DNA from 2 places in the Mesorhizobium sp. BR115XR7A genome. Region 1 is predicted to be linked to the other one. Evidence: riboswitches for the same ligand, from Rfam matches in the RefSeq annotation. Region 1 holds a riboswitch; the other holds the start of a gene.
The links. A riboswitch is a leader RNA that binds a small molecule or an ion and turns the genes downstream of it on or off. The one in region 1 is predicted to bind S-adenosylmethionine.
Positions count from the first base shown of each region.

Region 2: another riboswitch for S-adenosylmethionine. It lies ahead of LB557_RS16430 (O-succinylhomoserine sulfhydrylase); the one in region 1 lies ahead of metX (homoserine O-acetyltransferase MetX).

Region 1 is NZ_JAIUHW010000005.1:93,266-99,298, reverse strand. Features, by position in the region: gene metW (methionine biosynthesis protein MetW) at 1-480, opposite strand, end outside; gene metX (homoserine O-acetyltransferase MetX) at 602-1,771, opposite strand; SAM riboswitch at 1,889-1,966, opposite strand; gene hisC (histidinol-phosphate transaminase) at 2,105-3,214, shown strand; gene LB557_RS12195 (prephenate/arogenate dehydrogenase family protein) at 3,238-4,173, shown strand; gene LB557_RS12190 (sugar kinase) at 4,170-5,102, opposite strand; gene LB557_RS12185 (DUF2125 domain-containing protein) at 5,106-6,033, opposite strand, start outside.
Region 2 is NZ_JAIUHW010000007.1:68,143-74,175, forward strand. Features, by position in the region: gene mmsA (multiple monosaccharide ABC transporter ATP-binding protein) at 1-117, shown strand, start outside; gene mmsB (multiple monosaccharide ABC transporter permease) at 114-1,406, shown strand; gene araD1 (AraD1 family protein) at 1,610-2,602, shown strand; gene LB557_RS16425 (2'-deoxycytidine 5'-triphosphate deaminase) at 2,750-3,844, opposite strand; SAM riboswitch at 4,004-4,081, shown strand; gene LB557_RS16430 (O-succinylhomoserine sulfhydrylase) at 4,138-5,328, shown strand; gene LB557_RS16435 (ceramide glucosyltransferase) at 5,359-6,033, opposite strand, start outside.

The sequences.
Region 1 (6,033 bases):
ATTGACGAAGTCTCGGATCGTGCAGAAGTGGATGTTGGGCGTGTCGTACCAGGAATAGGGCAGGTCGCTGGTCACAGGCATGCGGCCCTTGACGAACAGCGACAGGCGCACCCGCCAGTGACCGAAATTGGGGAAAGACACGATTGCCCGGTTGCCGATCCTGAGCAGCTCGTCGAGCACCAGCTTCGGGTTGCGGGTGGCCTGCAGGGTCTGCGACAGGACAACGAAGTCAAAGCCCTTGTCGGGATAGAATTCGAGATCGGTGTCGGCGTCGCCCTGGATGACACTGAGACCGCGCGCCACGCATTCGTTGACGCCACGCTGCGACAGCTCGAGTCCGCGACCGTCGACCTGCTTGGTGTCCTGCAGCAATTCGAGCAATGAGCCGTCGCCCGAGCCGACGTCGAGCACACGCGATTGCGGCGGGATGAGGTTGGCGACGACCTCGAGGTCGACGCGTTGGCTGCCGTTGACGCTCATGGCTTCGCCTCGTGGACGGCGCATGGCCTTGGTCCGAAACGTCTGCAACTTTTCGGGGTCATGGCTTCGCCGTCCTGTTTGGCGCATGACCTTGATCCGAAACGTCTGCAACTTTTCGGGGTCATGCGCTGAGCCCCCTGGCGCGCGCGGCCGAGCCGATGAAGCCGTTGATGGCGGCAAACAGTTCCGGCTCGTCGAGCAGGAAGGCGTCGTGGCCGCGATCGGTCTCGATCTCGACGAAGGATACCGAGGCGCCAGCGGCGTTGAGTGCGTGGACGATGGAGCGGCTCTCTTCGGTCGGGAACAGCCAGTCCGATGTGAAGGACACCAGGCAAAAGCGGGTTTTCGTGCCGGCGAAGGCGTCGGCCAGCCGGCCGCCATGGTCGGCGGCGAGGTCGAAATAATCCATCGACCGCGTCATGTAGAGATAGGAGTTGGCATCGAAGCGGTCGACGAAGGTCATGCCCTGGTGGCGCAGATAGCTCTCGATCTGGAAGTCGGCATCGAAGCCGAAGGTCAGCGCTTCGCGGTCCTGCAAATTGCGGCCGAATTTGCGGTGCAGGGCGGCTTCCGACAGATAGGTGATGTGGGCGGCCATGCGCGCCACCGCCAGCCCTTTCTCCGGGCGCTTGCCGTGTTCGAAATATTTGCCGCCATGCCAGTCCGGATCGGCCATCACAGCCTGCCGCCCGACTTCGTGGAAGGCGATGTTCTGTGACGAATGGCGCGCCCCGGTGGCGATCGGCAGCGCCGAGAACACGCGCTCGGGATAGCTCGACGCCCATTCCAGAACCTGCATGCCGCCCATCGAGCCGCCGAGCACGCAGAACAGTTTCTCGATGCCGAAATGGTCGATCAGCATCTGCTGCGCGCGCACCATGTCGCGGATGGTGATGACCGGCAGGTCGAGGCCATAGGGTTTACCGGTGGCCGGGTTGGTCGAGGCCGGGCCGGTGGAACCCAGGCAGCCGCCGATGACATTGGAGCAGATGACGAAGAAACGGCTGGTATCGATGATCCTGCCCGGTCCGATCAGCACTTCCCACCAACCGGGCTTGCCGGTTACCGGATTGGTGCTGGCGACATGCTGGTCGCCCGTCAGCGCGTGGCAGACGAGGATGGCATTGGAGCGGGCATCGTTCAGCGTGCCATAGGTCTGGTAGGCGATCTGGAACGGCGACAGCAGCGTGCCGGCGTCGAGCTTGAGCGGCTTGTCGGGTCCGAAACGTAACACCGGGCTCGACGGTTGGTCGGCCTCGTTGTTGGTCTTTCCTGCACGCAGAGCGGCCATCACGTCTCTCTTGCTGCACCGTGCGCTCGTGGAAATCGCTGCCGATCTCCGCCGCCGATGCGTCCGTCCGGCCGGTCGCGGACAACAAAAAACCGGCATTGCCTTCGCAAAGCCGGTTACGTCACGCAAACGGCCCTTTAGCGAATTGTTTAACGTGGCTGCAAGCCGACCGGCCAAATCACCACGGAACTGTCAATCGTCTTTCTAGAACCCGCCTGCCTCGCCGTCAATGGCGGCGGCTGGCACCACTGCCACCTCTCGACATTGCGTGCCATGGCTTGTATTTCCGCAGCGGCCTCCGGATGGAGGCGTTTTCGACGGATTTTGCAAGATATGAACCAGACACCGGATCAGGCACGTCCAACTCCGCGCGCGGGCATCATGGACATAGAGGCCTATGTGCCCGGCAAAAGCTCGGCGGCCGCCGGTGTGGCCAAGGTCTACAAGCTGTCGTCGAACGAGAATCCGCTTGGGCCTTCGCCGAAGGCGATCGAGGCCGCGCGCGAGGTCGCCGGCAAACTCGACATCTATCCCGACGGCAGCGCCAAGCGGTTGCGCGAGGCTATCGCCGAGGTGCATGGCCTCAACGCGCAAAACATCATCTGCTCCAACGGGTCGGACGAGATCCTCGGCCTGTTGGCGCAGACCTATCTCGCGCCCGGCGACGAGGCTATGTTCACCGAACACGCCTTCATGGTCTACAAGATCTACATCCAGTCGGCAGGTGCCACCCCGGTCGTGGTCAAGGAGACCGACGAGCGCGCCGACATCGACGCGATGCTGGCGGCCGTCACGCCGCGCACGAAAATCGTGTTCCTGGCCAATCCCAACAACCCGACCGGCACCTATGTGCCGTTCCAGGAGGTGCGCCGCCTTCATGCCGGACTGCCGGGAAACGTGCTCCTGGTGCTCGACGCGGCCTACGCCGAATATGTCCGCCGCAACGACTACGAAGCCGGCATCGAGCTGGCCGGCAGCGCCGAGAACGTGGTGATGACCCGCACCTTCTCCAAGATCGGGCTCGGCGGCGCGCGCATCGGCTGGATGTATGGTCCCCTGCATATCGTCGACGCCATCAATCGTGTGCGCGGCCCCTTCAACGTCAATGCGACAGCGATCGAGGCCGGCATCGCCGCGATCCGCGACCGTGCCCATGTCGAGCGTAGCGTGGCGCATAACGAGACCTGGCTTACCTGGCTGAGCGGCGAAATGACCAGACTTGGGCTGCGCGTGACGCCGAGCGTCGGCAATTTCCTGCTCATTCATTTTCCCGACGATCAGAAGCATTCCGCGGCGGCGGCTGACGATTATCTGAGCGCGCGCGGCTATATTCTGCGGCGCGTTTCAGGTTACGGCTTTCCCAACGCGCTTCGCATGACCGTCGGCACTGAAGAGGCCAATCGCGGCGTTGTCGCCGCGCTCACGACATTCCTGAAAAGCTAGAACGTCTAAAGAGCTGGAACACCATGGCATCACCGATGTTCGAAAAGATCGCGCTGGTCGGCATCGGCCTGATCGGCTCGTCGCTGGCCCGTGTCATCCGACGCGAGGGTTTGGCTCGCCATGTCGCCATCTCGACGCGCAGTGCGGCAACGCTCAAGCGAGCCGAGGAACTGGGCCTTGGCGATTCCTACACCACCGATGCCGGGGACGCGGTGCGCGATGCCGATCTGGTCATTGTCTCCGTGCCGGTCGGCTCATCCGGCGCTGTAGCGGAGGAAATCGCGCCGGCGCTGAAAAAGGGGGCGATCCTCACCGATGTCGGCTCGACAAAGGCCTCGGTCATCGCGCAGATGCAGCCGCATGTGCCTGAAGGCGTCCATTTCATTCCTGGCCATCCGCTGGCGGGCACCGAAAAATCCGGCCCGGATGCCGGGTTTGCCGACCTGTTCGACAACCGCTGGTGCATCTTCACGCCGGTGCCGCGCACCGATCCGGAAGCGCTGGAACGGCTGTCGGAATTCTGGCGCCGCTGCGGCGCCAACATCGACACTATGGACCCGCAGCATCACGACATGACGCTGGCCATCGTCTCGCATCTGCCGCACATCATCGCCTACAACATCGTCGGCACCGCCGACGATCTGGAATCGGTGACCAAGACGGAAGTGATCAAATATTCCGCCTCCGGTTTTCGCGATTTCACGCGTCTGGCTGCCTCCGATCCGACCATGTGGCGGGACGTGTGCCTGCACAACAAGGATGCCATCCTGGAAATGTTGGCGCGGTTCTCGGAAGACCTGGCGTTCCTGCAGCGCGCCATCCGCTGGGGCGACGGCGACAAGCTCTTCGACCTGTTCACCCGCACCCGCGCCGTGCGCCGCTCGATCATCGAGGCGGGCCAGGATATCGACGCGCCCGATTTTGGCCGCCAGGCGGTCGAGCATCCGGCAAAGAGCTAGGTGATTTCAACCGGCCAGGCCGTTGCCATCATGGCGAGCGTCTCCGCTCGATCCGGCGCGCCCAGCCGGCCGCCGAAGCGCAGGCACTTGAGCGCGGCGGCCGCGCTGGCAAAGCGCAGTGCGTGCTCGACCGCCATGGCTTCCGCCAGCCCGACGGCAAAGGCGCCATGAAAGACATCGCCGGCGGCCAGCGTGTCGACCGCCTTGACCCTCGGTGCCTCGACATGGCGGGACGATCCGGCGCTTCGGTCGAACCACCAGGTACCCGCCGCGCCGCCGGTGACCGCGACGAACGCATCGGTGCGGGACGCCAAATCGATGCAGGCGGTCTCCAGATCCAGCGCGTGGCCGCATATAATGCGGACCGCCGGCTCCGAGGCGACGATGTGCGAGGCCAGCGGCAATAATCGTTCCAGCACCGCCAGGGGCGCGGTATCGGCATCGAGTATGGCTGGGCGGCCGGCGGCCCGCGCCGTCTTAAGGGCAAGCGCCGCGGCGCCCGGCCAGCGCACGTCGGCCAGTACGGTGTCGAATGCCGTTATGTCGGTGAACGGCAAAACCTCGGGATCGGCCTGCGCGCGCGCGTCGTAGAAAGGCACGATGATCCGCTCGCCATGCGCATCGACCAGGATCGAGGCCAGTGCCGAGCGGGCGCCGCTGACGCGGCGTACATGGCTGCAATCGACGCCCTCGGCCTCTATCCCGGCAATCAGCAGATCGCCGACCGGATCGTCGCCGGCGCTAGCCCATAGCGACACCTCGGCACCCAGGCGATGCGCGGCGCAGGCCGCGCTCGTGGCCATGCCCGAGGCGATCTGGATGCCGTCCGAGGCGATGAATTTTCCCTGATGCGTGGGCAGTGATTCGACACGAAGAATGGTGTCAAGCGTCAGTGCGCCGACGCTCAGCAGCTTTGCCGGCCCCGCCATCCGTTAGTTGACCGGTTTGATCTTGCCCAGCGGAATGAAGCCGAGGGAAGCCTTGCCCTTGACCACTTTCAGCGGCATGGACGGTTCGCTGCCAAGCAGCGCCAGGGCGCCAAAACCCTGCTCGATCGCATTCTTCTGCTCGGGTATGGCGCCGGCAAGAATAGATGCCACCGCCTTGGGATCCTTGATCCTGATCATCAGGTCGGCGTCGACGAGACCCTCGGCATCGACTGACAGCGGCCCGGAAACGGTGACGCGCGCCGTGCCGGACGACAGATCGAGGTTGCGGATTTCGATCCGCTGGCCGCGCAGGCTTTTCACCTGCGTGCCGATCAGCGCCACGCCGTTCTTCAGTGTCACGTCGCCGCTGGCATCGAGCGCCGGCAACACCCGCCCGCCGATCGCGTCGGCATCGATCTCGAGATCGCCAAAGCTGCCGACATAATCGAGATCGCCGTTGTTGGGCTGCAATTGGCCTGACGCCTTGCCGGCACTGAACAGTTCCACCGGATCGGTGTCGTCGGCCGGGTCCGTCTGGCCCGACAGGCCCTCGGCCTGCAGCGCTACACGCCGGGGCAGCGGGTACCACAATTTGACGTTGGCCTGCAGATTGTCCCAGTCGATCCAGAGCGGCATCATGCCGGGGACGGAGGTCCGGAGTGGACCGCGTAGATTGGCAACAGGCGACAAGGGCTGGACGATCTGGGCGACGGCGTTGAAGGAGCCGGCCGAGGCAGCAATGCTCTTGGCGTCGTCCTCGTAGGCGAGGTTGTCGCAAGAGACGGCAAAGCTCAGTGGATAGCCACCGACCTGGAGGTTGGCGCAACCGGCCTCGATGCCGCTCTTGTTGAGCGTGGCAACCGCCTTGTCGGCCTCGGACCGGACCCTGTTGGCCAGATAGAACCAGCCGGCGCTGTAAATGGCGAACAGC
Region 2 (6,033 bases), on a different contig from region 1:
ACCGACAGAATCTATGTCATGAACGAAGGGCGCATCGTCGGCGAAATGGCGGCAAGCGACGCCAGCCAGGAAAAAATCATGCGCGCCATTGTTCGCGGAGAAGGAAAAGCATCATGAGCACAGACAGCGCTCCCGCACCCCAAAGCGGCACCGCCGAGGACGTCAAGCAGGGTCCTCGCGTCGCCGTCTCGGCGCTGACGACGAACCTGCGCGAATACGGCCTGATCATCGCGCTGATCGTCATCATGCTGTTCTTCCAGTACACGACGTCGGGAACGCTGTTCAAACCGGTCAACCTCAGCAACCTGGTGCAGCAGAACTCGTTCATCATCGTGATGGCGCTCGGCATGCTGCTGGTCATCGTCGCCGGCTATATCGATCTCAGCGTAGGATCGGTCGCCGGCTTCATCGGCGCGCTTGCCGCCATGATGATGGTCATCTGGCCGCTCGGCATATTCAGCAATCCGCTCGTTGTCTCGATCGTCTGCCTCATCGTCGGCGGGTTGATCGGTGGCGCGCAAGGGTACTGGATCGCCTATCACCGCATACCAAGCTTCATCGTGACGCTCGCCGGCATGCTGATCTTCCGCGGCATCTGCCAGGCGCTGCTTGGCGGCGGCTCCTCGGTCGGCCCGCTTCCCGACAGTTTCAAGGCGCTGAGTTCCGGTTTCATCCCCGATGTGATCGGCCCGCTGACCCTGATCCCGCCGACGGTGAACGCGGCCGGCAAGACCGTTTTGGGCAGTGGCCTGACGCTTCACATGACGACAGTCGTGCTGGGCCTGATCGCGGTGCTCGCCTACGCCTATTTCGGCTTCAGGACGCGACGCAAGCGCGAACTCCACGGTTATGAGGCCGAGCCTTTCACCCTGTTCGTCATCAAGACCCTGGTCGGCAGCGCGCTGGCGCTCTTCCTGGTCTTCCAGTTCGCGACATATCGGGGCCTGCCGATCGTGCTCCTGGTGATGGGCGTGCTGATCTCGCTGTTCGTCTTCGTCACCAAGCGCATGACCATCGGCCGCCGCATCTACGCCATGGGAGGCAACGCCAAGGCGGCGCAACTGTCGGGCATCAACACCGAAAGGCTGACGCTCTGGGTGTTCGTCAATATGGGCGTTCTGTCGGCGCTCGGCGGGCTGATCATCGCCGCACGTCTCGGCCAGGCCGTGCCGGCCGCGGGCCTCGGCAGCGAGCTCGACGTGATCGCGGCCGTCTTCATCGGCGGCGCCTCGGCGATGGGCGGCGTCGGCCAGGTCATCGGCGCGGTGGTCGGCGGCTTCATCATGGGCGTGATGAACAACGGCATGTCCATCATGGGCGTCAATGTCGACTGGCAGCAGGTGGTCAAGGGCCTGGTGCTGCTCGGGGCCGTCATCTTCGACGTCTACAACAAGAACAAGGCTTGAGGGCCGGGGGCGAGGACTAGGAGGCATACGGGTTCTAGATCGCGAGGCTGCCGGCAGCCCGTCGGCACCAAGAAGTCCGGGGAAGGACCAGGCTCGCGAACGCAATCCGGACGAAGCGTTTCAACCGTGGCGCGTTTCCGCGCCGCGCCGGTTAGGATTTGCCCATCGGCAGCCGGATACAGATAAATGAGAGAGGACTGATCATGCTGATCTCGCAGATTCTCGACGACGCCGAGACGATCCGTGTCGTTGCCCGCAGCGGCGGGAAGACCCGGATCATCAACGGGGCGCGCAGCGTCTATTCGCTGGCGATGGAGGCTGCCCGCACCGGCGTCGGCCTGGCCGCCCTGATCGAACGCAAGGGGCTTGGCGAGACGATCGATCTCGACGCCGCCTACAAGCGGGGGCGCCTGCTGTCGCCGATCAACCACCCCGACCCGGCGCATCTGCACTTGACCGGCACCGGGCTGACGCATCTGGGGTCGGCCGCGACGCGCGATTCCATGCACAAGAAGCTCAGCACCGACGGCGAGGAGCAACTCACCGATTCCATGAAGATGTTCCGCATGGGACTGGAAGGCGGCAAGCCCGCGAAAGGCCAGGTCGGCGTGCAGCCGGAATGGTTCTACAAGGGCAACGGCACCATGGCGGTCGCGCCTGGCGCGGCGCTCATGTCGCCGGCCTTTGCCAAGGATGCCGGCGAGGAACCCGAGGTCGCCGGGATCTATGTCATCGGCGATGACGGGGCGCCGTTCCGCGTCGGCTTCACCTTGTCGAACGAATTCTCGGACCATGTGACCGAGCGCGTGAACTATCTCTTCCTCGCCCACTCCAAGCTGCGCAATGCGTCCTTCGGTCCGGAGATCCTGATCGGAGACCTGCCTTCGGACATCCGCGGCACGTCGCGTATCCTGCGCGACGGCAAGGCATTGTGGGAAAAGCCCTTCCTGTCGGGTGAAACGAACATGTCCCACACCATCGCCAATCTCGAACACCACCACTTCAAATATTCGGCCTTCCGCCAGCCTGGCGACGTGCATGTGCATATGTTCGGCACCGCGACGCTATCCTTCGCCGACGGCATCAAGACGGAAGCCGGCGACGTGTTCGAGATCGAGGCCGGGGATTTCGGACTGCCGCTGCGCAACCCGCTCGAGATCGAGAAGCCGGTGAAGGTGTCGGTGAAGGCGCTTTGAAGCCATGAGCGCGTGATTCCCCTCTCGTGGGGAATGGCTGGCAAGCCAGAGCGGGGCGCTGTCCCGCCGATCTAGCAATAGGTTTCAGTCACGCCTTCGTCCCTGCCGGGCATCTCTCCCACAAGAGCGAGGTCGGCAGCTTCGACTTTAGCGCACGGCGCGGAAATGCTTCGACAGCTTCAGGCCCTGCGCCTGGTAGTTCGAGCCGAGATCGGTGCCGTAGAGCGCCTGCGGTCGCTTCAGCATATGCTCGTAGACCAGCCGGCCGACGATCTGGCCGTGGTCGAGGATGAACGGCACTTCGTGGCTGCGCACTTCGAGCACCGCCCGGCTGCCGGTGCCGCCGGCCGCCGAATGGCCGAAACCCGGATCGAAAAAGCCGGCATAGTGGACGCGAAACTCGCCGACCAGCGGATCGAACGGCGTCATCTCGGCGGCGTAGAGCGGCGGCACATGCACCGCCTCCTGGCTGACGAGGATGTAGAACTCGTCGGGATCGAGCACCAGTTCGCCGGCGCGGCTCTTGTGGATCGGCTCCCAGAAGTCGAGGACATCCTGCGCGGCGCGCTTGTCGACATCGACGAGGCCGGTGTGGTGCTTGCCGCGATAGCCGACCAGCCCATCCTTGTCGCCATTGAGGTCGATCGACAGCGCGATGCCGCCGCCGGAAATGTTCGGCGGCTCCGTGGCGACCAGCATCTCGGCACGATGCAGCTCATGCAACTCGGCTTCCGAAAGCAGCGCGTTGCCGGTGCGAAAGCGGATTTGAGACAGGCGCGAACCCGTGCGCGCGATGATCGGAAAGGTGCGCGGGCTGACCTCGAGATAGAGCGGACCGTTGTAGCCGGCGGCGATCTTATCGAACTCATGGCCCCGATCGGTCATGACGCGGGTGAAGATGTCGAGCCGCCCGGTCGAGCTCTTCGGATTGGCCGAGGCCGAAATGTCAGCCGGCAGGGCCAGACTTTCGAGCAGCGGCACAATATAGACGCAGCCGGTTTCGAGGACCGCGCCTTCGGTCAGACTGATCTCGTGCAGTTGCAGCCGATCGAGCTTTTCCGACACCTTGTGGTTGGGACCGGGCAGGAACGAGGCGCGAACCCGCCAGGCCTTTTCGCCCAATCTGAGATCAAGGCTCGCCGGCTGGATCTGGTCGGCATCGAGCGCACGCGGCGACTTCAGCGCGCCGGACCGGAACAGCGCCGAAATGTCCTGATCGGGAAGAATGCCTGTCTGCCGCAAAGTCTGGCTCCGCCCCAAGACTGGTCTCTATTCGTTGCAGGTTCTTGTTTGTTGCAGGTTCTTGCCGCAAAACCGCCGGGCACTTCTGCGGAACCTGCCTTGGTACAAACGTCTTAATGAAGCCGGCAATTGACGCAAGCGTGGCGCGGGTCTAAAGGGTCGTTATCCCGTGGTGATTTGGCCGGTCGGCTTGCAGCCACGTTAAACAAGTCGCTAAAGGACCGTCGGGCCGCAAGGCCGTATGGACCGGTTGCGACTTTCGCGGCCGGTTTTTTTGTGTCTGGAACAAAGCTATGAGCACCAAGAAGCGCAACTGGAAACCTCAGACGGCACTCGTGCATGGCGGAACCCTGCGTTCCGGCTTCGGCGAAACCTCCGAGGCGATGTACCTGACCCAGGGTTATGTCTATCAGACGGCGCAGGCCGCCGAGGCCCGCTTCAAGGGCGAAGAGCCTGGTTTCATCTATTCGCGCTACGCCAACCCGACCGTCGACATGTTCGAAAAGCGCATGTGCGCGCTTGAAGGCGCCGAAGACGCGCGCGCCACGGCGTCGGGCATGGCGGCGGTGACGGCTGCCCTTCTGTGCAGCGTCAAGGCCGGCGACCACATCGTGGCCGCGCGCGCGCTGTTCGGCTCCTGCCGCTGGGTGGTCGAGACGCTGGCGCCGCGCTATGGCATCGAGGCGACCTTGGTCGACGGCACCGAGATCGCCAATTGGGAAAAGGCGGTCAGGCCGAACACCAAGCTGTTCTTCCTGGAAAGTCCGACCAACCCGACGCTCGAGGTCGTCGACATCGCCGCCGTCGCCTCGCTTGCTAATTCGATCGGCGCGCGGCTGGTCGTCGACAATGTTTTTGCCACGCCGCTGCAACAGAAGCCGTTGCAGCTTGGTGCGCACATCGTCGTCTACTCGGCCACCAAGCACATTGACGGCCAGGGCCGCTGCCTGGGCGGCGTCATCCTGTCGGACAAGAAGTGGATTGACGAGAACCTGCACGACTATTTCCGCCACACCGGTCCCAGCCTGTCGCCGTTCAACGCCTGGACGCTGCTGAAGGGCCTGGAAACCTTGCCGCTGCGCGTGCGCCAGCAGACCGAGAGCGCCGGCAGGATCGCCGACTTCCTGGCCGGGCAGCCGCAGATCGCCCGCGTCATCTATCCCGGCCGCGCCGACCACCCGCAGGCCGATATCGTCAAGAAGCAGATGTCGGGTGGCTCGACGCTGATCTGCCTCGACGTCAAGGGCGGCAAGCCGGCGGCCTTCGCCCTGCAGAACGCCCTCGACATCGTGCTGATCTCGAACAATCTGGGCGATGCCAAGAGCCTGATCACCCATCCGGCGACGACCACCCACAAGAACCTCAGCGATGAGGCCCGCGCCGAACTCGGCATCGGGCCCGGTACGCTCAGGCTGTCGGTCGGCCTGGAGGATACGGACGATCTGCTGGAAGATATCGCGCAAGCCTTGAAGGCCACCAAATAGGTTTGGTCCAGGCAGCGTCGTCAGCAGCGATTAGGCGCTCGACGGCGTCTCCTCCAGTTCCGCCGTCTTGGTCCGGATGGTCATGGCGTTGCCGCGCCAGTCGACGGCGCCGTCGAGCCAGCCGCGCGCCCAGATGGCCGGGAGCATGACGTCCCGCGCGACCGTCGCCGCGATCATGCCCGTCGAGACGTGCCAACCCTTGGCCAGGGCCAGAGCGCATTCCGGAAGATAGAATGCCGTCAGCACGGCAATCGCGGTTGCCCAGAGGCTGACGCCGGCGCTCGCCGCGGCAATCAGCGCAAGAGCCAGCGGGACTGCCGCACCAGTCAGGATCTCGGGTGCGAAGAACAGCGGGAAGGTGACGCGGCGCAGGCGCGCCCAGCGGGCCTGGCGCGACCAGATTTCGCCAAACGTGCGCTGGCCGAGCGGCTGCTCGAAGGGGGCGGCAACGAGGTTGACACGCAGGCCGAGGCCATTCACCAGCTTGGTTGCGGCGGCGTCCTCGGCGATCTCGGCGGCCAGCGCGCGTATGCCGCCATTGGCGTCCAGCATCGGCTTGTTCCACAGCATGCTCTTGCCCTGCGCGAAGCCGAGGCCGAGCGCCGCGCCGGCATACTGCCAGCGGGCCTGCAATGTGTTGAGGAAGGCGCATTCGACGTCGGCCCAGAAACCATCTGGCCTGGAGCCGATCGGCGTCGAGCAGAC